DNA from 3 places in the Streptomyces sp. NPDC050509 genome. Region 1 is predicted to be linked to each of the others. Evidence: riboswitches for the same ligand, from Rfam matches in the RefSeq annotation. Region 1 holds a riboswitch; each other region holds the start of a gene.
The links. Region 1 has a riboswitch for cyclic di-AMP ahead of ACIBJC_RS10950 (C40 family peptidase). Riboswitches for the same ligand answer to the same signal wherever they lie in the genome.
Positions count from the first base shown of each region.

Region 1 (9,761 bases):
GCCGTCGAGTCGCGCCCCCTCTTCGAGACCGGCCAGGACGGCAGACGCCGGCTGCGCAAGCCCGACAAGGGACAGGTCTTCGCCCTGCTCGCCCTGGTCGTCAGCGCGGCCACCTTCATCGGCAACGTCAGCCTGGGCCGCAGCCACGCCGACCGCTACATATGGCCGATGCTGCTGATCGGCGTCGGCGTCGTCCTCGTCTGGCGGCAGGCGGACAACGCGCGCCGCGCCCGCTGGACCGAGGTCGGCCGCCGCCGCCGCATACTCCAGCTCGCCCGCGGCCTCTCCGGCGTCGCCCTGGTCGGCCTCGGCCTCGCCGTCTTCATGGTGGTCCGCGGCGCGGCGGCCCAGTTCGGCAACGTGCTGACGGGCGCGATCGCCGTCGTCGCCGGGGTCGCGCTGCTCGCCGGGCCCTGGCTCGTCCGGATGACCCAGGACCTCTCCGAGGAACGCCTGATGCGGATCCGTGCGCAGGAGCGGGCCGAGGTCGCCGCACATGTCCACGACTCCGTCCTCCACACCCTGACGCTCATCCAGCGCAACGCGGACGACGGGGGCGAGGTCCGCAGGCTCGCCCGCGCCCAGGAGCGCGAGCTGCGCGCCTGGCTCTACAAGCCGGAGGGCACGGGCAAGGACGAGGAGGACGAGCCCACCACGCTCGCCGACGCGGTGAAGCGGACGGCGGCCGAGGTGGAGGACTACCACGGAGTGCCGATCGAGGTCGTGGTCGTCGGCGACTGCCCGCTCGACGAGAAGCTGTCCGCACAGATGCAGGCCGCGCGCGAGGCGATGGTCAACGCCGCCAAGTACGGTGGCGAGGGCGGCGCCGTGCAGGTGTTCGCGGAGGTCGAGGGGCGTACGGTCTTCCTCTCCGTACGCGACCGCGGCCCCGGGTTCGACCTGGACGCCGTACCGGACGACCGGATGGGCGTCCGCGAGTCGATCATCGGCCGCATGCAGCGCAACGGAGGCACGGCCCGGCTGCGCGCGGTGCCCGACGGAGGCACGGAGGTCGAGCTGGAGATGGAGCGCGTCGACTGACCGCGGATGGACCGGTCGCCGGGAGGGGACCGTACGGTACGAGAGCCGCGCAGACGGCGACGGAGCGACAAGGGCGAGGGGCACAGACCATGAGCGAGGGCGTACACGCCGAATCCACTCCCGCGGCGAGCGGTGACCCGGCGGGGGACGGCCGCCGCGTCCGCGTCGTGCTCGTCGACGACCACCGGATGTTCCGTACGGGCGTCCAGGCCGAGATCGGCCGTACGGAGGAGACGGGCGTCGAGGTCGTCGGCGAGGCGGCCGACGTCGACCAGGCGGTCACCGTGATCACCGCGACCCGCCCCGAGGTCGTCCTGCTCGACGTCCATCTGCCGGGCGGCGGCGGGGTCGAGGTGCTGCGCCGCAGCGCCCCCATGATGGCGGCGTCCGAGAATCCGGTGCGCTTCCTGGCCCTGTCGGTCTCGGACGCGGCCGAGGACGTCATCGGCGTGATCCGGGGCGGCGCCCGCGGCTATGTCACCAAGACGATCACCGGCACGGACCTGGTCAACTCGATCTTCCGGGTCCAGGAGGGCGACGCGGTCTTCTCACCCCGGCTGGCCGGCTTCGTCCTGGACGCCTTCGCGTCGACGGACGCGCCCCCGGTGGACGAGGACCTGGACCGGCTCACCCAGCGCGAGCGCGAGGTGCTCCGGCTCATCGCGCGGGGGTACGCCTACAAGGAGATCGCCAAGCAGCTCTTCATCTCGGTGAAGACCGTGGAGTCCCATGTCTCGGCGGTCCTGCGCAAGCTCCAGCTCTCCAACCGGCACGAACTGACCCGCTGGGCGACCGCCCGCCGACTGGTCTGACAGGCCGCCCGCCCCTGTCCGCCCGCCCGGTCCGCCCGCGGCTCACGAGCAGTGCCACCGGGTGACGTACAGCCGCCCCTGATGGTCCAGTACGCCGCGGATGCACTCACCGGGCCGGGTGTCGATGACGCCGGTCAGCTCGGCGCGGCCGTGCCGGGTGAGCCGGGTGCCGAACCAGCCGGGGAAGGCCGTGATCCGGGCGTCCTTGCGCTGGTACCCGAGGCGTACGGGGATCTCGGGGCCGACCCCGGTACGCACGTACCGGGTGGTGAACGGGCCCGCGCCGCCGATCGGCCCCTCGACGCAGAGCCGGCCGCCGGACAGATCTCCGCAGCCCTTCGGGGTGACGCCCACGGGCGCCAGGACGAACAGCGCGCCGACGACGAGGAACGCCGTACTGACAGCGGTGGCTCGGCTCACGACCGCCCCTTTCCTGTCCCCTTTTACCGGCCGATGGCCTCCTGCTGCTCATCGTGAACCGGAGAAGGGGACGGGGCACCCTGGCATGGGCCGTCGGAGACAGCAGTCCGGAGAGCGGGGCGCGACGCCAGGGCGCCCCAGGGCGTCAGGCGGGGCGGGCGGCGCCCGTGAACGGCATCTCGTCGATCGGCGCGAGCCGGACCGCCGTACCCGGCCGTGGCGCGTGGATCATCTGCCCGCCGCCCACATAGATCCCGACATGGCTGATGCCGGAGTAGAAGAACACCAGGTCACCGGGGGCCAGTTCGGAGCTCGCCACGCGTCGGCCCGCGTTGATCTGCGTGTAGGTGGTACGGGGCAGGGCGACCCCGGCGGCGCGCCAGGCGGCCTGCGTCAGCCCCGAGCAGTCGAAGGAGCCGGGGCCGGTCGCGCCCCAGACGTACGGCTTGCCGATCGCCCCGTACGCGAAGGCTACGGCGGCCTCGGCCCGCGCGTTCGGCGCCCGTACCGCACCGCGTGGTGTCCCCCGGTCCGCGCGGTCCGCGTACTCGCCGTCCTGCCCCTGGTACTGGCCGCGCTGCTCGGCGGTGAGCCCGTCCAGGAGCCGCCGGGCGGAGGCGATCTTCCCCTGGATGGTGGACTTGTGCCGGGCCAGCTCGGCTCGGCGGGCCGTGAGATCGGCGAGCTGAGTGTCCGCCCGGGAGCGCAGTCCGGCGATCCGCGACAGATCCCTGCGGATCCCGGAGACGGCGGCGGCCTGCCGGCTGCCCGCCCGCTCGGCGAGACCGGCCCGTTCCAGGTAGTCCTCGGGCCGGGAGCTGAGGGCGAGCTGTACGGCGGGGTCGAGGCCGCCGCTGCGGTACTGCGCGGTGGCGATCGAGCCGAGTTCGCCGCGCGAGGTGTTGAGCCGGTCCGTCCTGCGCGTGGCCTCGTCGCGCAGCGCGTCGAGCGAGGCGCGGGCCTCGTCGGACTTGGCCTTCGCGCCGTTGTACTGCTCGGTGGCGGTCTCCGCCTGCGTGTACAACACGTCGACCTTGGCCTTGATCTGCGCGGGGGTGAGCCGGGGCTCGGTGTGCGCGGGTCCTCCGGCGGCGGCGGTCGCGGCACCGGCGAGCGCGAGCGTCGCTGCGGTGCGGCCGGCCTGGCGGGAGAACGGGCGCTGTCTGGGTTTTCGGTGGTTCCGGTGCGCTGCCACGGGGGCGGGGTCCGTTTCCTTCGGTTCCGTCGATTCCGTGCGGTACGGCCGCGCGGTACGGCCCGGGGAGGGGGCCGTACGCGAGACGTTAGGGCGCAGGTCACGACATGGCCACGGCATGGCGGGTATTGGCGGGAGGTGAAGGTTCCGGGGCGTTTCGTGATCACGATCGTCCGTACGGAGTGCGCCCTTCCGGACGGTTCCGACCGATCGCGGAAGTAAGCCACACCTCATCGAACCGGGGTGATACAGGCCCGGCTACGCTCCCGGCATGGACGTACTCATCAATGTCTTCGTCGCCCTGCACATCATCGGCATAGCCGCGCTGCTCGGCGGTTTTCTGACCCAGACGAAGGCGATGAGCGCCGGCGCGGCGCGCTTCACCCCACCGATGCTGCACGGCGCGCTGACGATGCTGATCACGGGGATGGTGCTGGTGGGCCTCAACCAGGCCGACGACCAGCCGCTCAACAGCATCAAGATCGGCGTCAAGCTGGCCGTCCTGGTCGTGATCCTGGGCATCGTGTACGTGAAGCGGGACGACGAGGCCGCCGAGAAGCCGCTCTTCGGCGCGGTGGGCGGGCTGACCGTGGTCAACATCCTCATCGCCACGCTCTGGACCTGACCCCCAGCTCCCCGCGCGGACCGGACGACCGGCGGTGAGCGCCGGAAGCGCGGACACCACCGGTGACGCCGGTGACACGGAAAGCCGGGGGCCGGAGACGGCCGCCTCAAGGCAGCCCAGGGGTCACCTGGGGGCCGCTGTAGGCCGCCGGCTGAAGGCCAGTAGCTGTGAGCCCTATAGAGCGCCACTGGCCTGTAGAGGGCTGGAGGACCACCAGAGGGTCACGCCGGGCGGATGCTGCCGTAGATCGGCATGTAGTAGATCGATTCCTCGCGCACGTTCGCGCCCGGCTTGGGCGCGTGGACCATCATGCCGTCGCCGATGTAGATGCCGGCATGGCTGGCGTCGTCGTAGAAGAAGACCAGATCGCCGGGGAGCAGGTCGTCGGTGGCGACGCGCGTGCCGGCGTTCACCTGCTCGCCGGTGGTGCGCGGCAGCTCGACGCCCGCCGCCCGCCACGCCGCCTGGGTCAGGCCCGAGGAGTCGTACGAACTCGGCCCCGAGGCACCCCAGACGTACGGCTTGCCGATCTGGGCGTCTGCGAAGGCGAGCACCTTCGCCGCCTTGGCCGCGTACGTGCCGGCGGTGTCGCCGCCCGTCCCGGCCTCCGTGCCGGTGCCGACGGCCGTGCCCGCGTTCGCGGTCGTGCCCATACCCGCGTCCGCGTCCGTGTTCGCGCCCGCGTCCGTGTCGGCCGACGAGGGCCGGGCGTGCGACCGGGGACGGGCGTGGGTCTGGGCCTGTCCCGCCTCGCGCCGGCGCTCCGCCTCCGCTTCGGCCTCCGCCTTGTCGCGGGCCTCCGCCTTGGCCTTCGCCTCCGCCGCGCGCCGGGTCTCTTCTTCCCTCTTGCGCTCCAGGGCGGCCAGCCGCGCCTGCTCCTCCGCGGTGAGCCGCGCCAGCAGCGAGCGGGCCTCGGCGAGCTTCTTCTGGATGCTCTCCTTGCTGGTCCGCAAGTATTCCGGTGACTCGTCCGGCGACTCCGGGCGTGTGGCCGCCCGGCCCGGTACCTTCGGCGGCTCGGTAGGCCGCGCCGGGTAGGCGGTGACGGTGCTCTGCTGACGGTCGGTCAGCCGGTCCGTCGTCTCCTCCGGTGCGACGCGCGCCTGCGGGGTGTCCGCGAACAGCACGGCGGCCGTCGGGGTGCCCGCGCCCTCCCTGTACTGCGCGGCCACGGAGGAACCGAGCGTACGGCGGGCCTCGTTCAGCTTGTCCGCGCTCTTGGCGACCCCGTCGATGCTCTTGGCGACACCGTCGATGACCCGGTCGACCGTGCGCTTCTGCTTGGCCGTCGTCTCCTTCGCCTTGGTGGCCTTGGTGAACGTCTGCGTCTCTCCACCGGCCTGGCGGTACAGGGCGTCGACCTTCTTCTGCACCTCTTCGACGGACGGTTTGGGTTCTGCGGGCGCGGCGTCCGCGCTTTGCGTCGACAGCAGCGTGACCGAGGCGATGGCGGCCGTCGTCACTCCGACCGCGGGGGAGCTGACGCGTTCTCCGCTACGGCTGCGCGACTTGCGATGCGACGCCAAGTTCGGCATCTCCTTCCGTGGACCGCCTACCGGGTTAGCTGTCGGGTTCGGGCGGAACGGAAGGCTGCCCTACGGGCCTTGAACGTTCGGCGAACGTACGGCCCGATTCACCCCGGTCGTGCAGAGTGGGTCCCCGGTTCCGAACTTCCTTGCGGAAAGCCCGGATTCGGCGTGGGCCGCCCGCTCGGCGCGGATCGCCGTCAGAGGTACGGGCTGCCTGATCGAGCACGCTAGCCAAGATGTGGCGCTGATGTGAAGGTGGATGGCCGATATGCCCGATACATTTCTGTGACCATTTCCTCGTGTGGAGTGCAAGGAGCCTCAATGCGGGGTATAGCATTACGCTGCGTATGTGAGTCGGGACCGTCCGGCGTGCCGGTGCGGCCCACCGGGCCGACTTCCCCGGCCGGCTTTCCCGGTCCGGCGCCGACTGTCAGTGCGGCGGCCTAGACTCGTTAAGCGATGAGCAGCCTCTTTGACGACAGTTTCCTGGCCGACCTCCAGCCCTCCGGCGACGAGCACCCCCCGCCGCCCGAGGACCGGGACGAGCACGCCCCGGAGCAGGTGCCCGACGACCTGTTCCAGGGCGCTTACGACGTGCCCCCGGCCCGGGATCCGTACCACCGCGACGGGGCGTCCCGTACGGTCATCGACCCTGCCGCGCTCCTCGAAGGGCTGAACGAGGAGCAGAGCGCGGCCGTCGTGCACACGGGATCGCCGCTGCTCATCGTCGCCGGGGCCGGATCCGGCAAGACCCGGGTGCTGACCCACCGGATCGCGCATCTGCTCGGCACCCGCAGCGTCCACCCCGGCCAGATACTGGCGATCACCTTCACCAACAAGGCCGCGGGCGAGATGAAGGAGCGCGTCGGGCAGCTCGTCGGCCCCCGCGCCCAGGCGATGTGGGTGCTGACCTTCCACAGCGCCTGCGTGCGGATCCTGCGGCGCGAGTCGAAGCGGCTCGGGTTCACCTCGTCGTTCTCGATCTACGACGCCGCCGACTCGAAGCGGCTGATGGCGCTGGTCTGCCGCGATCTGGATCTCGACCCCAAGCGCTATCCGCCGAAGTCCTTCAGCGCCAAGATCTCCAATCTGAAGAACGAGCTGATCGACGAGGAGACCTTCGCGGGGCAGGCCGTCGACGGTTTCGAGAAGACGCTGGCCGAGGCGTACCGGATGTACCAGGCGCGGCTGCGCGAGGCCAATGCCCTGGACTTCGACGACATCATCATGACCACCGTCCACCTGCTCCAGGCGTTCCCCGACGTCGCCGAGCACTACCGGCGCCGCTTCCGGCACGTCCTGGTGGACGAGTACCAGGACACGAACCACGCGCAGTACACCCTCGTACGCGAGCTGGTGGGCCCCTCCGGCGAGGGCGAGGACCCGGCCGAGCTGTGCGTCGTCGGCGACGCCGACCAGTCGATCTACGCCTTCCGCGGCGCCACCATCCGCAACATCCTCCAGTTCGAGGAGGACTACCCGGACGCGACGACGATCCTGCTGGAGCAGAACTACCGCTCCACCCAGACGATCCTCAGCGCCGCCAACGCGGTCATCGAGCGCAACGAGAGCCGCCGCCCGAAGAACCTGTGGACCAAGGCCGGCGCCGGCGCCCAGATCACCGGCTACGTCGCGGACACGGAGCACGACGAGGCGCAGTTCGTCGCCGACGAGATCGACCGGCTGACGGACGCGGGCGAGGCCAAGGCGGGCGATGTCGCCGTCTTCTACCGGACGAACGCGCAGTCCCGCGTCTTCGAGGAGATCTTCATCCGGGTCGGCCTGCCGTACAAGGTCGTCGGCGGAGTGCGCTTCTACGAGCGCAAGGAGGTCCGCGACGTCCTGGCCTATCTGCGGGTCCTCGCCAATCCGGAGGACAACGTACCGCTGCGCCGGATCCTCAATGTGCCCAAGCGCGGCATCGGGGACCGCGCGGAGGCCATGATCGACGCCCTCGCGCTCCGGGAGAAGATCACCTTCCCGCAGGCGCTGCGGCGCGTGGACGAGGCGTACGGCATGGCGGCCCGCTCCGCCAACGCCGTCAAGCGCTTCAACACGCTGATGGAGGAGTTGCGCACGATCGTCGAGTCGGGCGCAGGGCCTGCCACGGTCCTGGAGGCCGTGCTCGAACGGACCGGCTATCTGGCGGAGCTTCAGGCGTCGACCGACCCGCAGGACGAGACGCGGATCGAGAACTTGCAGGAACTGGCCTCGGTGGCGCTGGAGTTCGAACAGGAACGCAGCCAGGCCGCCGCGCGTGCCGACGACGGCGACGGCACGGAGGGAGGGACGGAGGGAGCGGGTGACGGGGACGGTACGGACGCTGCCGCCGCCCCGGCCGCGACCCCGACCCTCGCCGAGTTCCTGGAGAAGGTCGCGCTCGTCGCCGACTCCGACCAGATCCCCGACGAGGACGAGGACGGCTCCGGTGTCATCACCCTGATGACGCTGCACACCGCCAAGGGCCTCGAATTCCCGGTGGTGTTCCTGTCGGGCATGGAGGACGGCGTCTTCCCGCACATGCGCGCCCTCGGGCAGACGAAGGAGCTGGAGGAGGAGCGCCGTCTCGCGTACGTCGGCATCACGCGCGCCCGCGAACGGCTCTATCTGACGCGGTCGTCGATGCGCAGCGCCTGGGGACAGCCCTCGTACAACCCGGCGTCGCGGTTCCTGGAGGAGATCCCGGGACACCACCTGGAGTGGAAGCGCACCGGCGCGCAGATCCCGGCGGGTCCGACGTCCGGGATCACGTCGTCGCTCTCCTCCTCCGCGTCGCGCTCGCGGTCGGGCGGTGGGCCCTCGGGCTTCGCCACGCGGCGTGCGAGCGACAAGCCGGTGATCGCGCTGGCGGTGGGGGACCGGGTCACGCACGACCAGTTCGGCCTCGGCACGGTCATGGAGGTGACGGGCGTGGGCGCGGACGCGCAGGCGACGGTCGACTTCGGGGACGTCAAGCCCAAGCGGCTGCTGCTGCGGTACGCGCCGGTCGAGAAGTTGTAGGCACGGCGGCCGGGCCGGGCCCGTGTGGTGCGGCACGGCGCCGACGGCTCCGGCCGTCGGCGCGCCGTCGCTGTTACGTCGCCCGCTCCGTTACGTCGAGTCGAGGCTATGCCGGATTGAGGCTACGTCGGGTCGAGGCCGTGGCTGCGGAGCCAGGACAGCGGGTCGATCGCCGAGCCGCCGCCGGGCCGTACCTCGAAGTGCAGGTGCGGTCCGGTGGAGTTGCCGGAGTTGCCCGAGTAGGCGATCACGTCACCGGCCTTGACCGAACCGGAACGGATCTTCGTGCTGCTGAGGTGGCAGTACCAGGTCTCCGTGCCGTCCGCGGCGGTCACGATGGCCATGTTGCCGTAGGCGCTGTTGTACTGCGTGCGTACGGTGCCGTCGCTCGCGGCCATGACGGGCGTGCCGTACGACACGGGGAAGTCGATCCCGGTGTGCATGGACATCCAGTTGACGCCGGCCTGGCCGTAGTGCGCGCTGAGTCCGTTCTGCGAGACGGGGAGGGCGAACTTGGGGCGGGCCGCTTCCTTGCGCGCCGCCTCTTCCGCGGCCCGCTTCCGCTCCTCCGCTTTCCGTTCCTGGAGGTCGATCCGCTCCTGCGTGCGGCTGGCGCGGTCGCCGAAGTCGCGGGCGTCGGCGCTGAGCGCGGCGAGCTGCGTGTCCAGCTTGTTGTTGGCCGCCGCGGCGACGGGCTTGGCGGAGGCGGTGTCCTCGGCGGAGGCCGTCGTCGTGGAGTCGTCCTTGGTGTCCTCGCCGGTGAGCCCGCCGACGGAAGCGGCGGCGATGCCGGCGACGCCCATCACACAGGCGGAGGGCACGGCGACGGTGAGGATGGCCGAGCGCTTGGCGGGGGTACGGCGCCGGCCTCGGCTGCCGTTGCCGGCGCCGCCGGCCCGGCGGACGGGACGGGGGGTGATCGTCACCGCGGGCGTGGCCATCGTGGCCGCCGTGTGCAGCGCGTCGGGGTCGTCGTCCGGAGCGGCCGGCTCCACGGGGCTCTCGGACTCCGGGGCGAAGTCATCGGCGCCCGTGCGGTGTTCCGCCTCGGCGCCGGGGCCGGTCTCCGACGCGGCGTCCGTCTCGGTGGCCACGGTCTCGTAGCCGTGCTCGGCCTCGTAGGCCGGCTCCGCGCGGTA
Region 1 covers NZ_JBITHL010000003.1:393,175-402,935, forward strand. Annotated here, with positions in the region: gene ACIBJC_RS10925 (PspC domain-containing protein) at 1-1,041, shown strand, start outside; gene ACIBJC_RS10930 (LuxR C-terminal-related transcriptional regulator) at 1,131-1,853, shown strand; gene ACIBJC_RS10935 (hypothetical protein) at 1,896-2,273, opposite strand; gene ACIBJC_RS10940 (NlpC/P60 family protein) at 2,419-3,468, opposite strand; gene ACIBJC_RS10945 (hypothetical protein) at 3,740-4,093, shown strand; gene ACIBJC_RS10950 (C40 family peptidase) at 4,315-5,628, opposite strand; cyclic di-AMP (ydaO/yuaA leader) riboswitch at 5,627-5,801, opposite strand; gene ACIBJC_RS10955 (ATP-dependent DNA helicase) at 6,082-8,622, shown strand; gene ACIBJC_RS10960 (peptidoglycan DD-metalloendopeptidase family protein) at 8,745-9,761, opposite strand, start outside.

Region 2 (9,761 bases), on a different contig from region 1:
CGTACACCGTTCGACGCACTTGAGGGACCGGAGGAACGATCCATGCGCTCCAGGCACCGCCCGGTGATGCTCATGGCCTGCATGCTCGCCTTACTGGCGATCTGCGCCACTGCCTGCTCCGCGCCCGCCGGAAGCACGGGTACCGGGTCCGCCGGAGGCGCCGGGTCCGCGGGGGACACCGGGCCCGCCGGGGCCGTCGGCTCCGACGCTCCGGACGGGTGGCGCGAGGGTGGCTGGCGCGACTGGGACGCCGCGGACTGGGCCCGGGAGGCCGCCGCGTTCTTCAACCCGGTCATCGAGGGGCTGTGGATTCCGGGCCGGATGCTCCAGGGCACCAGTACGGACCGGCCCGTGGACGGGGAGTTCGAGGACGCGGGCGTCTCCGACCCGGAGCCGGAGCCCGTCGCCGCCGAGCCCGCGCCCGTCTCGTACCGCGACAACGCCCCGATGGTCGGCAAGCTCTTCTTCGACACCCCCGAGGGGCCCTCGGTCTGCTCCGCGACGGTGGTGACGGACCCGGCGAACCCCGGCGCCTCGAACCTGGTGTGGACGGCCGGGCACTGTGTGCACGCGGGGGCGAAGGGCGGCTGGTTCCGCAACATCGTCTTCGTCCCGTCCTACAACGACGAGGGGCTGGAGGGCGCGGCCCTGTCGGGGGTGCGCAAGAGTCAGCTCGCGCCGTTCGGGATCTGGTGGGCGGACTGGGCGCAGACCTCGCCGCAGTGGATCTCCGAGGGGACCCCGTCGGGCGGCAGGGGTTCGCCGTTCGACTTCGCCGTGCTCCATGTGAAGAAGCCCGCGGGGAGCGGTTTCGGGTCACTGGAGGAGACGGTCGGCGGCGCGTCCCGCGTCATGTTCGACGCGCCGTCGGCGACGAAGATCGCGGGGATGGGCGTCTGGGGGTATCCGGCGTCGCCGCCCTTCGACGGCGAGCGGATGTTCACCTGCCGGGGCCGCCCCGGCAGGCTCTCGGTCAGGGACGACCAGCCGTCGCTGTACCGGATCGGCTGCACCATGACCGGGGGCTCCTCCGGCGGCGGCTGGTTCATCGAGGACGCGAAGGGGCTGCCCGCGCTGGTGAGCAACACGTCGATCGGTCCGAGCGAGCAGACCTGGCTGGCGGGGCCGCACCTCGGCGCCGGGGCGAAGGCGGTCTACGAGTCGGTGAGCGACAAGTTCGCCTGAGAGCCTGTCGGGTGACCTCCGAGCGGGCGACAGGCTCCGAGCGGCGCGGAATCCGGTGGCCCGTGTTCGCCCCGGCGGTACGCGGGTCCGTACGCGAGGCGTGCAGACTCACGGTATCGCCGGGGCGCCGGCGTCTCCCGTACGGATACGAAAGCGAGATCCGAAGGTGCCGCACATCATCGTCGAGTACACCCCGAACCTGGCCGAGGAGTTGGACGTCGACACCCTCCTCGACATCCTGCACGAGACCGCCCTCGGCCTGGGCGTCTTCCCCCGCTGGGGCACCCGTACCCTCGCCATGCCGGCGACCGCCGCCCGGGTCGGCGACCGTCCGGAGGCCGGGCCGGACAACGGCCATGTGCAGATCAGACTGACGATCGCACCCGGCCGCCCCGAGGAGGTCAGGGGCCGGATAGCGGACGAGTTGTTCGCGGCGGCGGAGAAGCACCTGGAGCCGCTCGCCGCCCGCCGTCCGGTCGGATTCCAGCTCACCATCACCGAGTTCGACCCCACGGTCACCAGGACCGGCGGCAGCATCGCCGGCTCTCCGAGTCACCGGCCGCCGCTCGACGTGTAGGGCTCACCGGCCCGGCCGCTCTGCCTGATGCCTGATGCCTGATCGGGGGGGGCGGCCGGGGCGGGTGGCCGGCGTACCGTCAGAACAGCACGAACAGACAGACCGCCAGCGCCACCAGATGACCGGCGACCAGCCGCCGCCGCAGGCGGGTGTAGCGCCGCTCGTACTCCGCGCGCAGTTCGGCGGAACGGTGGGTGACGCGGCACAGCGACTCCTGGGTGATCTCCCTGTGGTCCTGGAGATAGAGCTGTTCGAAGACCTGGCGCTGATCCGCCGTCATCCACTCCAGCCGGTCGGCGATCCTGCGGGCCCGCTCCTCGCCCTTGGTGTGCGCGGCGGTCAGCAGGAGGTACCCCTCGATCTGCCGGAGGCCCACCGCGGTCTCCTCGGGCGGCGAGGGTTCGGCCGCGTCCTTCGCCGTCACCCTGCCACCGCGTTCGGACCTATCGCGCCGCTCGTGCCGCGATCCGTGGTGGTTGACCACCACATGACCGCATTGCCCGGCTGTTGGCGTTCTACGGAGCTGTTCATGTCCTGGTCATGTCCGGTGCCCGGCCGCCCCTCACCGGAACGGGCGATATGAGACCTGGGTCACACGAATGAGGGGTCGGTGAGGACGTGGGGCCGCCCGGACACAGGACGGACATGAGCGACGAAGAGCCTTTCGCCGCTGCCTATCGCGCGCACTACTGGGTGGTCAGCCGCTTCGTTGCCCGGCGACTGGGCAGCCAGAGAGCCGACGTGGAGGAGGTCGTCGCCGACGTCTTCGTGGTGGCCTGGCGACGCCGCCACGAGCTGCCGGCCGAACCGCTGCCCTGGCTGTACGGAGTGGCCCGGTACTGCCTGGCCAACGCCGTGCGCGGGGCGGGCCGTCACCGGCGGCTCCTCCAGCGGATCGGCCACCACACGGTGGCGCACCGCGCGCACGTCGTGGACAGCCCGGCCGCCGGAACACCGGGCGACTGGGTGCACGACGCGCTGGCCCAGCTTCCGGAGGCGGACCAGGAGGTCCTGCGGCTCACCGCCTGGGAGGGGCTGGAGGCGCGCGACATCGCGGTCGTCGTCGGCTGCAGCACCCACGCGGCGACGATGCGCGTCCACCGGGCGCGCCGGCGGCTGCGCGAGCGTATCGACGCGCTGCCCGTCCACCGGGCCGTTCCCGACGCGACCACCACCGTTCCCGACGCCGCGGAGAGGCAGCGCCCATGACCGACGAGATCGACCTGCTGCGGGCCGCCGACCCGGCGCCCGCCGACGAGGGCCCCTGGCGGGACCGCCCGCTGTCCGCCGAGGCGGAGCGGCGGCTGAACCGGCTGCTGCGCGAGGGCCGGGCGCGGTGCCGGCGGCGTACCGCGTGGGGTCTCGCGACGGCGACGGCTGCGACCGCGGCGGTGGTGGCGCTGGCCGTGCTGTTCGGCGGTGCGGCCACCAGGAGCGCGGTGGATGCGCCCTCCCCGCTGAGCGTCGACGCCGGCGCGCCCGCCGTACCGCTGGCCGAGCTGGCCGAGCGGGTCCGCCGGGCGGCGGCGAACCGTACGGCAGCGCCCCTCCCGGGAACGGACGTCCAGACGTGGAGCATGGGACTGCGGGACGACGGCAGCGCCGCCCCGGTCACCGTGGCCGAGGAGCGGACCACGCGCCGTCACCACGACGGCAGTTGGACGGAGACGGTGGTGGCCACCGACCCGAGGCGTCCGGGGCGGCCCGTCCTCACCGGCGACGGACCCGCGGTCGGCGACCGCACCGTGCTGAGCGAGACCACGCGGCTCGCGGGCAACGCGCCGGACACGTCGTACCCCGAGAGCCCGCCGCACACCGTGACCGGGCTGCGCGCGTATCTGCTGCACGGCGCGCGTCTGCCGGACCCTCCCGGCCTTCCGGCCCTGCTGGACGCCGTCTCCGCCTACCTCAAGGCGTGGACCCCCGGCCCCCGGGAGACCGCCGCGCTCGTCGGCGTCCTGGCCGCCGAGCCCGGCCTGCGCCCCGCGGGAACGGTCACCGACCGGCTGGGCAGAACGGGCCTGGCGTATGTGTACGACTCCCCCGCGGACCGGGGGGAGCCCCTACGGCGCCTGGTGATCCTCGACCCGCGCGACGGCCGGGTGCTCGGCATGGAGATCACGTACACCCGGGACATCGCCCGCTACCGGGTCACGGCGGGCTCCGTGATGTCGTACGAGGCGTGGCTGCGCTGAGCCGGACGCCCGCGGGCACGAGGCGGACGCCCGCGGGCATCTCGGGGTGCCGGTCGTCGGGCATCCGCCCCGTGCCGGTCGTCCGGCGTCCGGCCTCCGGAATCGTTTTGCCTGGACGGGGGCGGTCCGGAGACACTGCCAGGGCCGCACCGTCTCCGTAGCCACCAGCCCGGAAAGCAGTCTGGACCCACCCCATGCACGACCGACTCCCCGCTCCTCCCCCGGCCACGCCGGCCGCGTCCCCGTCCGGCGAACCACTGGCCGGCGGGCTCAAGCAGCGCCACCTCACCATGCTCGGGCTCGGCGGTGTCATCGGCGCCGGGCTCTTCGTCGGCTCCGGCGCCGGGATCGCGCTGGCCGGTCCCGGGATCGTCGTCTCGTATCTGATCGCGGGCGTGCTCGCGATGTGCGTGATGCGGATGCTGGGCGAGATGTCGACCGCGATGCCCGCGTCGGGCTCGTTCTCCGTGCACGCCGAGCGCGCGCTCGGCCGGTGGGCGGGGTTCAGCGTCGGCTGGCTGTACTGGTTCCTGCTGGTCGTCGTGCTCGCCGTGGAGGCGACGGGCGCGGCGCAGATCGCGAACGGCTGGCTGCCCTCCGTACCGCAGTGGGCCTGGGTCCTGGTCTTCATGGTCGTCTTCACCGGCGCGAACCTCGCGGCCGTGAAGAACTTCGGCGAGTTCGAGTTCTACTTCGCGGCCCTGAAGGTCTTCGCGATCGTCGCGTTCCTGGTTCTGGGGCTGCTCGCGATCTTCGGCGTCCTGCCCGACACCAGCCCGGCCGGTCTCGCCCACCTCACCGGACAGGGCGGCTTCCTCCCGAACGGATGGCAGGGCGTCACCTCCGGGGTGCTCGCCGTGATCTTCGCCTTCGGCGGTCTGGAGGTCGTCACGATCGCGGCGGCCGAGTCCGACGACCCGGTGCGCTCGGTGGCGCGCGCGGTGCGCAGCGCGGTCTTCCGGATCCTGTTCTTCTACGTCGGCTCGATGGCGGTCATCGTGACCGTGCTGCCCTGGACGGCGCAGAAGGCGGGGCTCAGCCCGTACGTCACCGTCCTCGACGCGATCGGTATCCCGTCGGCCGGACAGATCATGAACATCGTGGTCTTCGTGGCGCTGCTCTCGGCGCTCAACGCCAACCTCTACGGCTCGTCCCGGATGGTCTTCTCCCTGGCCGAACGGGGCGAGGCGCCGAAGGCCCTGCTGAAGGTGGGCGGCGCGGGTGTGCCGCGGCGGGCGGTGCTGGCGTCGGTGGCGTTCGGGTTCGTCTCCGTACTGCTCAATCTGAAGTGGCCCGACACGGTCTTCCTGTACATGCTCAACGCGGTCGGCGCGGTGCTGCTCTTCGTCTGGGCGATGATCGCCGTGTCGCAGCTCCGGCTGCGCCCGCGCATCGAGCGGGAGGCGCCGGAGCGCCTGGTCCTGAGGATGTGGCTCTTCCCCGGCCTGACCTGGGTGACGCTCGCCGCGATCGCGACGGTGTTCGTCCTGATGCTCACCGATGACGCGGCCCGCCCGCAGCTCCTGTGGTCCCTGGGCGCGACGGCGCTCGTGCTGGCGGTGGCGGGGGTACGGGAGCTGCGCGCGCGACGCGTGTGACACGGGTGCCCTGTGGGGCACAGGCGTCGCGTGGGGTACGGGAACCGGCCCCGGCCCCGACGTCGTAGGACGGCGGGGCCGGGGCCGGTGTGTTCAGCGCGCTGCGCGACGCCGGTCCGGTCTAGTAGGGACCGTTCACGTTGTCGATCGAGCCGTACCGGTCGGCGGCGTAGTTGCACGCGGCCGTGATGTTGGCGACCGGGTCGTAGCTGTCCGTCGACGTACCGGGCACGTGGTACGCCTGGAACGTCGGGGCGATGACCTGGAGCAGGCCCTTGGACGGAACGCCGTTCTGGGCGTTGATGTCCCAGTTGTTGATGGCGTTCGGGTCGCCCCCGGACTCACGAATGATGTTGCGGTGGATGCCCTCGTAGGTGCCGGGGATCCCGTGCTGGGCCATGACGTCGAGCGACTCGCGGATCCAGCCGTCCAGGTTGTCGCTGTACGTCTTCGTGGCGGCCTGGGTGACGGAGCCGTTCGTACCGGACTTCGTGCTCGCCGTGGTGGCCGTCTTGGCGGCGGTGGCCGGGGCCTTCCCCTTGAGGGTCAGCTTCAGGCCGGGGAGTACGTGCGACGGGTCGGCGCCGACGGCGCTCCGGTTGTCCTCGTACAGCTTCTTCCAGCCGCCGCTGACCGAGTGCGCGTGCGCGATCTTGGACAGGGAGTCGCCGGAGACCACGACGTAGGTGGTGGTCTTCGCCGGGGCGGCGGGGGCCTCCGCCGCCTGGGCGGTGGCCGCGGACACCAGCGGAATCGCGAGGGCGGCGCCCCCGGCACCCACCGCGACGAGGCGACGGGCGATGGAGCCAGCTCTGGAACGGCGGTGCTTGGCGTTTCTGGGCACGACGAATTCCTCTCCGTCGCCTGCGAGGTGAGCTGTCGGGTTCGGGCTGGAGATGCCCGGCCGTACGACGGTGCGTACGGCTTCACCCCGAGCCGTTCCGGAAATTCCGGACCGGCGACTTACCTGGGTCCCCCGCTCCTGCCTTCTGACGGATAGGTGTGTGGGATTCCGGACGGCGGCAGGATTTGGCGGTCCATCCGGATGGACGTGAACGTAAGCGAGAAATCAGGGCCGCACAAGTTCCGCAAAGGCGGCGCAATCGCCTTTCCGGAGGGGTCCCGGGAACTCAACTTTCCTCCCCTGCGAGAGAAAGCGCCCACCTCGCCCCGCCCACCCGCCGCCAGGAGTATGACGCAGGTCACGAACGTAACGGAATTATCGGACAGGCAAAAGGCGTTAGAGAGAGCAAGCCACACTAATCACACCCATATCCACCTAACGGTCAATTCCGACAAAGGCCCATCAATGGGTCCCGTCGGGTTGCCGGGATCCCGCACCCCTCCACCCGACACCCCGACAACTGCCGACACCCTGCGGGAATTGACCGGGGACGCCACCGAATTCACCGCGCCATTCATTCTCCTGACGGCATGTCGATTCACGCGTCACTTCCTGCGGGCCGGTTCACCTCACCAGGCAGGGGCGCTTGCCGTCGAACTCCCAGTCCTTCACCAGAAAGCGCATCGCGGCGGCGTCGTCCCGGCCGGAGAGTTTCTTCTCCAGGTACAGCTCATGGGCCGCGAGCAGCCGGTCCATGTCGACCTCGACGCCGAGACCCGGGGTGTCGTCGACGGCGATCTCGCCGGCGGTGATCCGCGGGGGCTCCACGGTCAGCCGCTCCATGCCCTCCTGCCAGATCCAGTGGGTGTCCAGGGCGTTGTACTCCCCCGGGGCGGCGGCCCCGCAATGGGCCATCATGGCCAGCGAGATGTCGAAGTGGTTGTTGGAGTGGCAGCCCCACGTCAGGCCCGCCGCATGGCAGAGCTCGGCCACCCGCACCGACCCCCGCATGGTCCAGAAGTGCGGGTCCGCGAGCGGGATGGAGACCGACTGCAACGCCATCGCGTGGATGAGCTGACGCCAGTCCGTCGCGACCATGTTGGTCGCGGTGGGCAGACCGGTGGCCCGGCGGAACTCCGCCAGGATCTCCCGGCCGGAGAAGCCGTCCTCGGCCCCGCACGGATCCTCGGCGTACGCGAGCGTGCCGACCAGGGGCCGGCACAGTTCGACGGCTTCCCGCAGCGACCAGGCCCCGTTGGGGTCGAGGGTGATCCGCGCCTCGGGGAAGCGTTCCTTCAGCGCCCGTACGGCCTTGACCTCCTCCGCTCCTGGCAGGACACCGCCCTTGAGCTTGAAGTCCCGGAAGCCGTACCGCGCGTAGGTCGCCTCGGCCTGCCGGACGATCGACTCCGGGGTCAGCGCCTCCTCGCGGCGCAGGCGGTACCACTCCACGTCCGCGCCGGGTTCCCTGACGTACTCCAGATCGGTCCTGCCGGGGTCGCCGACGTAGAAGAGGTAGCCGAGGAAACGTACCGAGTCGCGCTGCTTGCCGTCCCCGAGCAGGGCGGCCACCGGCACCTCCAGATGCTGCCCCAGCAGGTCGAGCAGCGCCGACTCCACAGCCGTCACGGCGTGCACCGTGGTGCGCAGGTCGAAGGTCTGCTCGCCGCGCCCCGCCTCGTCACGGCCGCCGAACCGCTCCCCGAGGGCGCGCAGCACCCGCTTGTGGTCGCCCACCCGCGCGCCGACGACCAGGGGCTCCGCCTCGCGCAGCGTCCGGGTGATGCGCTCACCGCCCGGCACCTCGCCCACGCCGGTCCGGCCCTGGGAGTCCTGGAGGACCAGGACGTTGCGGGTGAAGTACGGGGCGTGCGCGCCGGAGAGGTTGAGCGCCATGGAGTCACGGCCTGCCACCGGATACACGGAGAAGCCGGTGACGACGGGCTGGCTCATGGGACGAGTCCTTCCAGGATCGGTGACCGGGGGTGTACCGGTGGGGCGTACGGCACGAAGAAGGCCCTACAGCCCGGGGACGGTGGGGAGTTCACAGGTTGAGGACGTCCAGGGCGCGTTCCATGAGGAGTACGCCGCCCAGGCCGAGGACGGAGAGCACGGTCGTATAGGTGGTACGGGTCTTGATCGCCTCGACGACCGACAGGTTGAAGTACTCCTTGAACATCCAGAAGCCCGGGTCGTTGACGTGCGAGAGGGCGACCGAGCCGCAGGAGACGGCCAGCACCATGATCTCGGGCGGGACCCCGCTGTCCGCGAGCAGCGGCAGCACCACGCCGGACGCCGTGACGACGGCGACCGTGGCCGACCCCAGGGCGACCCGGAGGATCACGGCGACGAGCCAGGCGAGGACGACCGGTGAGACGGACCAGCCGTCGGTGACGTCCTTGATGTAGTCCGAGATCCCGCCGTCGACGAGGACCTGCTTGAAGGCGCCGCCGGCCCCGATCACCAGCAGGATCATCGCCATCGCCTGCGCCGCTCCCCGGCACGAGGCGCTGACCTCCGCGAGGTCCCGGCCGATCCGCGGCCCGAAGGCCCAGATCGCGACAACCAGCGTCAGCAGCAGGGCGATCGGCGCCGATCCTATGAAGGCGACGAAGTGGGTGACCGGGGTGTCCGCCGAGGTGGCCATGTCGGTGACGGCGGCGCCCGCGATGAGTACGACGGGCAGCAGGGCGACCGCCAGCGACCAGGCCGTGCCCGGCATCTCCTCGTCCTCGAAGACGCGTTCGCTCACCAGGCCCTTGGGTACGGAGGGGTTCATGGCCCGGATGAACGCGAGCCGCGGCCACACCAGAGCGACGACAGCGCCGATGGGGACGGCGATGAACAGGCCGTAGAACAGGGTCAGTCCGACGGAGGCGTGGAAGGTCGAGGCCACCGCGGTCGGTCCCGGGTGCGGCGGCAGGAAGCTGTGCATGGTGGACAGGGCGATGGACATCGGCAGCCCGACCCACAGCAGATTCGACCGGGTGACCCGTACGAGGGTGAAGACGACGGGCACGATGATGACGAAGGCGACCTCGTAGAACATGGTGACGCCGATGAGCATGGCCGTCGCCACCATGGCCACCTGCACCCCGCGCGAGCCGCAGACGGCGAGGAGCCTGGTGGCGATGCGCTGCGCGGCGCCGGAGTCCCCCATCACCCGGCCGACCATGGCGCCGAGCCCGATGGTGAGCATGGTGTCGCCGATCTGCCCGCCGATGCCCTCGGAGAGGATGTCCGGGATCTTCGTCAGGGGAATCCCCTGGACGAGGGCGACACCGACGGCGACGAGCAGGAGGGCGGCGAAACCGTTCAGTTTGAGCCGTGTCATGAGGAAGAGCAGGACCAGCACGCTGATC
Region 2 covers NZ_JBITHL010000014.1:97,668-107,428, forward strand. Annotated here, with positions in the region: gene ACIBJC_RS32545 (trypsin-like serine peptidase) at 43-1,185, shown strand; gene ACIBJC_RS32550 (hypothetical protein) at 1,352-1,762, shown strand; gene ACIBJC_RS32555 (hypothetical protein) at 1,842-2,186, opposite strand; gene ACIBJC_RS32560 (RNA polymerase sigma factor) at 2,408-2,971, shown strand; gene ACIBJC_RS32565 (CU044_5270 family protein) at 2,968-3,957, shown strand; gene ACIBJC_RS32570 (amino acid permease) at 4,152-5,555, shown strand; gene ACIBJC_RS32575 (transglycosylase SLT domain-containing protein) at 5,677-6,399, opposite strand; cyclic di-AMP (ydaO/yuaA leader) riboswitch at 6,404-6,568, opposite strand; gene ACIBJC_RS32580 (enolase C-terminal domain-like protein) at 7,024-8,352, opposite strand; gene ACIBJC_RS32585 (gluconate:H+ symporter) at 8,444-9,761, opposite strand, start outside.
Region 2: another riboswitch for cyclic di-AMP. It lies ahead of ACIBJC_RS32575 (transglycosylase SLT domain-containing protein); the one in region 1 lies ahead of ACIBJC_RS10950 (C40 family peptidase).

Region 3 (9,761 bases), on a different contig from region 1:
AGAGCGAGCGATGAGCGGATCCCCCAGACCGGCACCGTCCAAGGGGTTCGATCTGCCGAGCCTGCTCGCGGAGCGCGGCGCCGAGCGCTACGAGCTGCACACCAAGCACCTCAACCACCAGCTCCCGCGCATGCTGCACACCATCGGCTTCGACCGGGTGTACGAACGGGCCGAGGGTGCCTACTTCTGGGACGCGGACGGCAACGACTACCTGGACATGCTCGCGGGCTTCGGCGTGATGGGCCTCGGCCGGCACCACCCCGTCGTCCGCAAGGCGCTCCACGACGTCCTCGACGCCTCCCTCGCCGACCTCACCCGCTTCGACTGCCAGCCGCTGCCGGGCCTCCTCGCCGAGAAACTCCTCGCGCACAGCCCGCACCTGGACCGGGTGTTCTTCGGCAACAGCGGTACGGAGGCCGTCGAGACGGCCCTGAAGTTCGCCCGGTACGCCACCGGCCGGCCCAGGATCCTCTACTGCGACCACGCCTTCCACGGGCTGACCACCGGGTCGCTCTCCGTCAACGGCGAGGACGGTTTCCGCGACGGCTTCGCCCCGCTGCTGCCCGACACCGCGATCGCACTCGGCGACCTCGACGCGCTGGAGCGTGAGCTGGCCCGCGGCGACGTGGCCGCACTCGTCGTGGAGCCGATCCAGGGCAAGGGTGTGCACGCCGCGCCGCCCGGCTTCCTGCGTGCCGCCCAGGAGCTGCTGCACCGCCACAAAGCGCTGCTCATCGCCGACGAGGTGCAGACCGGTCTCGGCAGGACCGGCGACTTCTACGCGTACCAGCACGAGGAGGGGGTGGAGCCGGACCTCGTCTGTGTCGCGAAGGCGCTCTCCGGCGGCTACGTGCCCGTCGGCGCGACCCTCGGCAAGGACTGGATCTTCAAACGCGTCTACTCCTCGATGGACCGGGTCCTGGTCCACTCCGCGAGCTTCGGCTCCAACGCCCAGGCCATGGCGGCGGGGCTGGCCGTCCTGTCGGTGCTGGAGGACGAGGAGATCGTCGCGGGCGTACGAACCACCGGCGAGCTGCTCCGCTCCCGGCTGGCCGCCCTCGTGGACCGCTACGAGCTGCTGCACGAGGTACGCGGCCGGGGGCTGATGATCGGCATCGAGTTCGGCCGGCCCGACTCGATCAAGCTGCGCGGGCGCTGGGCGATGCTCCAGGCCGCGCGCAAGGGTCTCTTCGCCCAGATGGTCGTCGTACCGCTGCTCCAGAAGCACCGCATCCTCACCCAGGTCTCCGGCGACCATCTTGAGGTGATCAAGCTGATTCCGCCCCTGATCATCGGGGAGCGCGAGGTGGACCGCTTCGTGGCCGCCTTCACGGCGGTGATGGACGACGCGCACGCCGGGGGCGGACTGATGTGGGACTTCGGCAGGACACTGGTGAAACAGGCCGTCGCCAACCGGTAGCGGGCATCGCTAACCGGTAGCGGCCACGGCGTCCGGCCTGGCCGGTCCGCACCGGATTCTTTTGCCTCCGGGGCAAGAAATTTGCCCCGGAGGAAAGTTCCTGGCGCAATGGACGTATGAGCACACCTCCTGCCGGAGAGGCGGCCGACGAGCTGCCCGACCAGCTTCCCGACGTCGCGCCGCGACTGCGCGAGCTGCGCCGTGGCCGCCGGCTCACCCTGGAGGCCGCCGCCCGGCGGGCGGGGCTCTCTCCCGCCCATCTCTCCCGGCTGGAGACCGGCCGCAGACAGCCCTCCCTGCCCATGCTGCTCGGGCTGGCCCGGATCTACGGGACGACCATCTCCGAACTGCTCGGCGAGGCGCCGCCGGAGCGCGAGCCGATCGTCCGGGCCGGCCGGGCCGAACCCGTCGAGGCCGACGGATGGACGTACCACCAGGCGGGCGGCTCCGGACGTGCCATGCAGCCGCTGCGGCTGGAGGTGCCGTACGGGGCGCAGGGCGACCTGGTCCGGGTGCACCCCGGCGAGGAGTGGCTGTACGTTCTCGACGGCCGGCTCAGGCTGAGCCTCGGCGACACCCCGCACCTGCTGGGCCCCGGCGACAGCGCGCACTTCGACTCGCTCACCCCGCACCGCATCGCGGCGGCCGGACCCGAGGGGACCGAGCTGCTCTTCGTCCACACCCTGCTCCAGAGCCCGACCGCCGACCTGTGCCTCGGCGGCCCGGCCCACCGTGTCTGACCTGACGAGAGAGGCCCCCACCATGTCGGAGACCGAGCACCCGGTGCCTCGTGACGGAGCACCGCACCATGTCATGGACGAGGAGAAGAGGTTCCCGCGCGGGCTGGTGATCCGGCTCTTCGCCTATCTGGTGGCCGGGCACATCTTCGCGGCCTTCCTCTATCTCCTCTTCCACCTCGGAGCCCAGGGGCAGTGACCGCCGGCACGCGAAGGAGCCCCCGGCGGCGTCAGCCCTCGTCCAGGAGGCGCGCGCGCAGCCGCTCGCGGGTCCCGGGCGTGAGGCCGAGGCCGTCGGAGAGATAGCGGTCGGTGGAGCCCCAGGTCTTCCCGATGGCGTCGAAGGCGGCGCGCAGGTAGTCGGCGCGGGCGTCGAAGAGCGGGCTGAGCAGCGCCGACGCCTCACCCGACACCGCGGCGGGCGTGCGGTCGGCGCGGCGGAAGAGGTAGCGGCGGTGCGGGTCGTTCGACTTGAGGTAGTCCGCCTCGATCGCCTCCGGCTCGACGCCGACCGCGAGCAGCGCCACGGCGACCGAGATACCGGCGCGGTCCTTGCCCGCCGCGCAGTGCAGCAGCGCGGGGAGGCTGTCCTCGGCGAGCGCGTGCAGCAGGCGGCCGTGCTCCGCGGTGCGCTCCGTGACGATCGCGGCGTACGAGCCGGTCATCCGGGCCGCGGCCCTGCCGTCCCCGAGGAGCGAGCGGAGCTGGTCGATGTCGCCGTACCGGACCATCCGCCAGAACTCGGCGCCGTCGGCCGGGTCGGAGAGCGGGATGTTCACATGGCGTACGCCCGTCAGCGCCACGTCCGCGCCGTCCAGCCGCAGATCGGCGGAGTTGCGGAAGTCGAAGATCGTGTGCAGACCGAGGCCGGTGAGAAAGGCGGCGTCCTCGACGCTCGCGTGGGCGAGATGCCCGCTGCGGTAGAGCGCGCCGTACCGCACCCGCCGTCCGTCCACGGCCGGCAGGCCGCCGACATCACGGAAGTTGCGCACCCCGGACAGCTCCGGCTCGGTGGACGGGACCTGCGGCGACTGCTGCGTCACGCCTGCTCCTCCGTGTCTGCCGTCGGCGTTGCTCGCCGGCGGAGTCGATTCCCGACCCTACGACATCCGTTCGCGCGCTCGTCAGTGCCGAGGAGCGGCTGCGGAGCGGCCGATGAGTGGCCGATGAGCGCGTGCATGCGGACAGCGCACGCGGGGATAAAACGCCCAAACAGTCCTCTGTCCGGATTGACTGATTCCGCACAACCTGCCCCGGTCGCGGGGGAGATGGGTGGCGGCTGGTGAGCAGGATCATATCCGTGACGTTCCGTGGTGACGGCGCGAAAGGGAAAGGCCACCTCGAAAGGGAATTGGGGAGCGGTCTCCACACAGGGTGACGGGCGATCTTCCGGCAACGGGACGTGTATGTCGCCGATGGAAAAGGGTGGCTTGTTCCGGCCGTCCCACTCGCCTACGTTCACCCTCAATCCGAGCGGAACGCCGAATCCTGCCGCCGCCTCGGGGACACCATCCACCCATTCACGCGTGGCAGGAGCGGGGGACCCAGGTAGTACGCCGTTCCGGTGCTCCGGCATCAGGGACGGCTCGGGGTGAAGTCGCGCACCACGCGCGGCCGGGCAGCTCCAGTCCGAACCCGACAGCTCACCTCGTAGGCGCCGGAGAGGACATCGCCATGCCCGCGAAGGGTAAGCACCGCCGCCCGAGGACCAACCCGTTCTCCCGCGGATTCATCGCCGCCGGAACAGGCGGCGCCGCCATCGCGCTGCCGCTCATCGGCGCCACCGGCGCACACGCGGCGCAGCAGGCCGCACCCGCCGCGGCCCCCCAGGCCGCACCCGCCACCGCGCACACCGCCCAGAACCTGCCCGCCGCCGCGCCGCGAGCGGATGCCGCGACGCAGGTGACGCGGTCGGCCGCCACGAAGGTGCGGACGTACGCGGTGGTCGCCGGTGACTACCTCTCCAAGATCGCCGACGAGCAGAACGTCCAGGGCGGCTGGCAGCGGCTGTACGAGGACAACCGCCAGGCCGTCGGCGGCGATCCCGCGCTGATCCACCCCGGCCTGAAGCTCACCCTCGGTGGCAAGGGCGCTTCCGCGCGCTCCGAGGCGCCCGCCCCCTCGAAGTCGTCGAAGTCCTCCGGGTCCTCCGAGTCGAAGTCCTCCGGGGCTTCGAAGTCCTCGAAGTCGTCGAAGTCCTCCTCGTCCGGCACGTCCTCCTCGGCGGCCAAGAGCGCGGCCCCCGCCGCCAACTCCGCGGCGCGGAGCAGCGCTTCCGGCTTCACCCTGCCGGTCGACGGCGTCGGCGTCGGTACGTCGTACCGCGCCGCGGGCGGAAGCTGGTCCAGCGGTTACCACACCGGTGTGGACTTCGTGGCCTCCACCGGCACCACCGTGAAGGCGGTCGGCGCGGGCACCGTCGTGTCCGCCGGCGCCGGCGGCTCGTACGGCAACCAGGTCGTCATCCGGCACGAGGACGGCATGTACTCCCAGTACGCCCACCTCTCCTCCCTCTCCGTCTCGGCCGGCCAGAGCGTCGGCTCGGGCCAGCAGATCGGTCTCTCCGGGGCCACCGGCAATGTGACGGGACCGCACCTGCACTTCGAGATCCGGACGGGACCGGACTACGGCTCGGACGTCGACCCGCTGGCCTTCCTCCGGCAGAACGGCGTCTCCATCTGATCCGCCCGCCTGATCAGTCCGGTCGGGCTGATCCGTCCGGCGACACCGTGACGCTTTTCGTCTCCACCGCGCGGCCCGGCACCGAATGTGCCGGGCCGCGCGGCTTTTCGCTATTCCCACTTGAAAGAAAATTGACCGATGGTGTTTCTCACCCCACGTCAACCCCTGCCTACGGTCGCGTAGGTCACATGGCCGGGTGGAAAATACCCTGCTGTGGCAGACGATTCGAGAGCAAGAACGAGAGCAAGAAAAGACAACATATTCGGGTCGTACGCGGCGATCGGTGACAGCTTCACGGAGGGCGTGGGAGATCCAGGACCCGACGGGCTGTTCGTCGGCTGGGCGGACCGGCTCGCGGTCCTGCTCGCCGACCAGCTTCCGGTCTCCGGTGCGACGGCCGACCCCGTCCACGGCGACTTCCGCTACGCGAACCTGGCCGTACGCGGCCGGCTCCTCGACCAGATTGTCGCCGAGCAGATCCCCCGGGCCAGGGAACTCGCCCCGGACCTGGTGACCTTCTGCGCGGGCGGCAACGACATCATCCGCCCCGGCACCGACCCCGACGATGTCGCCGAGCGCTTCGAGCGGGCCGTCGCCGACCTCACCGGCGCCGTCGGCACGGTCATGCTGACCACCGGCTTCGACACCCGCCGCGTGCCCGTACTGCGCCATCTGCGCGGCAAGATCGCCACGTTCAACGAACACACGCGGGCCATCGCCGACCGCTACGGCTGCCCCGTCCTCGACCTCTGGTCCTTCAGGACCGTCCAGGACCGGCGGGCCTGGGACGGTGACCGGCTGCATCTGTCGGCCGAGGGGCACACCCGCGTCGCGCTGCGCGCCGGGCAGGTGCTGGGCGTCGACGTACCCGCCGACCCGGACCAGCCGTGGCCGCCGCTGCCCCCGCGCGGCACGCTCGAAGTCCGGCGCGACGACATCCACTGGGCGCGCGAGTACCTGGTGCCCTGGATCGGGCGCAGGCTGCGCGGCGCCTCCTCCGGCGACCATATCGAGGCGAAGAGGCCGGACCTCCTGCCCCTGAAACACTGACGCGGCCTCCGGGTCCCGGGCGGCGGGGGCGGCGACGCGGGACCTCATGCCCCGCGTGACTCACGCCTCGCGTGACCTCACGCCCCCGCCGGGATCCGCTCCAGCACCCCGCCCGCGAAGACGTCGTACAGGGGCAGCGTCTCCAGATGGACATAGCCGATATGGCAGTCGCACACCGCCAGCGGACAGGCCCGCGGCGCGAGCGCGCGACGGTACGAGCCGTCGTAGAGATTGCCCAGCTCGGCGCGGACGAAGTGGCAGCGCCGTACCGTGCCCTCGCCGTCCACCGAGATCACCGACTCGCCCGTCCGGCACGGCAGCCCGGCCGAACGGTGCGGATGGCGGCTGTACGGGAACAGCGGGTCCAGCTCCGTCCACCGCGCGGCCTCCTCGTCCGTGTAGGAGTGCCCCTCGGCCGCGTTGATCCACAGGTAGACGTGTGGGGGCAGCTCCGCGCGCAGCCGGCGCGCGTGCTCCAGATGCGCGTCGAGGCCGACGACCCCCACGCTGAACCGGATACCGCGCTCCGCCAGCTCGTGGGCCTTCGTCAGGAAGCGGTCGTACGGCGTCTGCCCCGGGTGGTACGTGCACCACAGGGCGAGCTTCGCGGGGTCGGCGTCCGCCAGCCGGTCCGTACGGAAGCTGAGATTCGTCTGGACGGCCACCCGGCGGATGTGCGGCAGCAGCGACAGCTCGGTGAGCGCCCGCCGGTACCAGGAGCGGACCATCCCCTCGCCCCAGGGCGTGAACAGCACGGAGAGCCGGTCGTCCGTCGCGGCGGCGGCCCACGCGGTGAACCGCTCCAGGGCCGCCCGGTCGACGCGTAGCTGCTCGCTGCTGTCCCGCCGCTTGGCGAAGGGACAGTAGGGGCAGTCGTAGTCGCAGGAGGCGAGCGGCCCGCGGTAGAGGATCGTCAGATCCATGGGGCTCCCTTCAGATCGTGGTCCACTTCGGCGGGGGCCCGGGCCCGTCCGCGCCCGGGCGGTCTACTTCGATTCGTACGCGGCCATCGCGGCCCGTACGGAGGGTGAGAACAGCGCGGGCCCCAGCGCGTCGGAGTGCGCGAGCCCTTCGGGGGAGAGCCGCAGCAGCCCGGGGCCCGCACCCCTGTCCAGCCAGCCGAGGTCCGCGAACCGGTCCAGCTCCGCCCCGAAGTCCTCGCCCGGATCGGCGCCGAAACGCGCGCGGTACTCCGCCACCGCCATGCCCCGGGCCTGGAGCAGCGACTGGAGCAGATGGCGGCGGCGCGCCTCGTGCCCGTCGACGCGACGGCCCACCTCGGCGCGGGAGAAGTCCTCCGTCGCCGTGTAGGCGTCGATGATGGCCCGTATCGCGCGCATGTCGACGGCGTAGTCGAAGGAGTAGTGCAGGCGCGAGGTGTACGAGCGGGCCCCGCAGCCCAGGCCGATCATGCCGTCGGTCTGGCACGCGTGGTCGTCGGCGCCCTGCGGCGGCGCGTCCCGGCGGCGGAACATCCGCATGGACACCTGCTCGTACCCCTCGGCGAGGAGATGGTCGCGGCCCTGCCGGTAGAGAGCCAGCCGCTGCCGGTCCCACTCGGCGTCACTGGCCCGCGCCGAGCCTGCCGAGGCCGGTGAGCGGCCGTACGTACAGCGGGTAGAGATACAGCTCCTCGGGCCGCCAGGCGAGCGCGGCGTCCAGCGAGTGGCGCCAGGTCGCCGCGGTCTGGCCGTCGATGCCGTAGATGAGATCGATGTTGAGGACGGGGATCCGGGCGTCCCTGATCCGGCCGAGGGCGGCCTCGACCTCGTCGCGGCGCTGCGGGCGTACGGCGGCCCGCGCCTCCGCGTCCACGAAGCTCTGGACGCCGATGCTCAGCCGGGTGGCGCCCCGGTCGGCGAGGACCGCCAGCCGGTCCGCGGTCGCGGTGGCGGGGGAGGTCTCGACGGAGAGCGGGACGGCGCGCAGGTCGGCGCCCATCCGCTTCTCGGCGATGTCGCAGAGCCGCTCCAGCTCGCCCGCCTCCAGATAGGTGGGCGTGCCGCCGCCGAAGGCCGCGGCGGCGAACCGCACGGGCCCCTCCGCGCCCCCGGTCGCGTCCAGCGCGTCACGTACCGCTGTCGCCTGCCGGTCCAGCGCGTCCAGGTAGCGCGTCGTCAGCTCCCCGGGCGCGCCGATCCGGGTGAAGAGATTGCAGAACCCGCAGCGGACCTCGCAGAACGGGATGTGCAGATAGAGGGAGAGCGCGTCCTTGCTCTCACCGGCCCACTCGGCGGCCAGCGCTGGACGGTCGTCGAGCGGGCGGTACGCCGTCTTGTGCGGATAGGCGTAGACGTAGCTCTCGTACGGACGTGAGGTGGTGCCCGGGGGCGTGGGCGACGGCGATGTTTTCATGAGGCGGTCCCGTGCTCAAGGAAGAAGTGGGCGTACGGCACCGTCCAGACGGACGGGTGGCCCAGCCGGTGGCCGCTCCAGCCGTCGTCGCCGTAGGCGGTGCCGTGGTCGGAGCAGACGATCGCGAAGCACCGGCGGCGGCTGCTCGCGGCGGCGAAGAGCCGGCCGATGTGCCGGTCGACGTATTCGAGCGCGGCGGCGTGGGTGGCGCGGGTGTCGCCCGCCTCCTCTGTGGCGCCGGGCCGGTGGAACCAGTTGGGCTGGTGCAGCGCGGACACATTGACGAAGAGGAACAGCCGCCGCTCCCGGTCGAGTCCGGCGACGACCTGCTCGGCGCGGGCGATCTGCGCCTCGAAGGAGACCGGGGACGCCACGCCGAACTCCGGCTCCCAGTGGCTCTCCTGGAACATCCCGGGCAGGACGGAGCCGAGCGCGCCCTGCCGGTTGAAGAAACCGACCCCGCCGATACAGACCGTGCGGTAACCCGCCGCCGCGAGGCCCGCGACCAGGTCCGGTGTGTCGTGGACGAATGTCCTGGGGGCCGTCGACTCGCTGCCGCCGAAGCGCGCGGCGAACAGCCGGGGGTGCGGGCCCTGGGCCGCGGGTGTCGGCAGGAAACCGGCGAAGATCGCCTGGTGCGAGGCGTAGGTGAAGCTGCCGGGGGCGTGCCGCTCCTCCCAGCGGCCGGCCGGCAGATGGCGGGCGAGGTTCGGGATACGGCCCGCCGCGGCCAGCTCGCGCGCCACGTCGAAGCGCAGCGTGTCGAGGGTGACGAGCAGCAGGTCGTCGCGCCCGACGACCTCGTTCATGTCGGGGTTCGTGCCGGGGTTCGTGTAGGGGTTCACGTCGGGGTTCGTGCCGGGCGAAGGGGCGGGCGCGGGTGCCCCGGGGCGGGGCGACGTCATGCGGGACCTCCGCACGGCCGTGGACGCGCCGCGGTACGGTCCGCCCGCCGGGGCAGGGCCGCGAGCTGCGCCGCGTAGGTGTCCAGGCCCGCGGCTTCGCGCTCCGGCAGCCCGGTGAGGCCGGGCAGCAGGTCGCCGAAGGCGTTCACCTCGGCGATCGCGTACTGCCGCCAGTTCGGGGCGGGCAGCAGATCGACCCCCACGCAGTGGGTCGCGGGGAAGCGGGCCGCCGCCGCCTCGCACATCGTGAGAACGGCTGAGAAGCTGCCGCCCGCCGCGTCGATCGTGGACCGGACCGCGTCGAGATCGCCCCGGGCCCCGCCGAGATGGAGGTTGGTCATGGGCGAGGCGCTGGTACGGACGACCGCGTGCGTGGCGCGGCCCGCGACGACCACCACGCGCAGGTCGGCCGCGCGGCCGTCCTGTGTCCCCTTGGGCACCCACTGCTCGATGTGCAGCCCGTCGGGCGCGAGGGTGTCGATGATCGCCGCCACCTCGCGCTCGGCCGTGTAGCGGCGCACCCGCAGGGAGTTGAAGAGGCGGCCCGAGCCGTCCAGCTCCACGGAGGTGATGGCGCTCACCCGGCCGGGGCCCGCGGTCCGGACGGCGAGC
Region 3 covers NZ_JBITHL010000001.1:802,901-812,661, reverse strand. Annotated here, with positions in the region: gene dxs (1-deoxy-D-xylulose-5-phosphate synthase) at 1-14, shown strand, start outside; gene ACIBJC_RS03115 (aspartate aminotransferase family protein) at 11-1,420, shown strand; gene ACIBJC_RS03110 (helix-turn-helix domain-containing protein) at 1,537-2,160, shown strand; gene ACIBJC_RS03105 (DUF6126 family protein) at 2,183-2,356, shown strand; gene ACIBJC_RS03100 (tyrosine-protein phosphatase) at 2,388-3,200, opposite strand; cyclic di-AMP (ydaO/yuaA leader) riboswitch at 3,661-3,827, shown strand; gene ACIBJC_RS03095 (peptidoglycan DD-metalloendopeptidase family protein) at 3,832-4,839, shown strand; gene ACIBJC_RS03090 (SGNH/GDSL hydrolase family protein) at 5,053-5,889, shown strand; gene ACIBJC_RS03085 (STM4011 family radical SAM protein) at 5,967-6,812, opposite strand; partial or broken gene ACIBJC_RS03080 (STM4012 family radical SAM protein) at 6,876-8,244, opposite strand; gene ACIBJC_RS03075 (STM4013/SEN3800 family hydrolase) at 8,241-9,053, opposite strand; gene ACIBJC_RS03070 (STM4014 family protein) at 9,146-9,761, opposite strand, start outside.
Region 3: another riboswitch for cyclic di-AMP. It lies ahead of ACIBJC_RS03095 (peptidoglycan DD-metalloendopeptidase family protein); the one in region 1 lies ahead of ACIBJC_RS10950 (C40 family peptidase).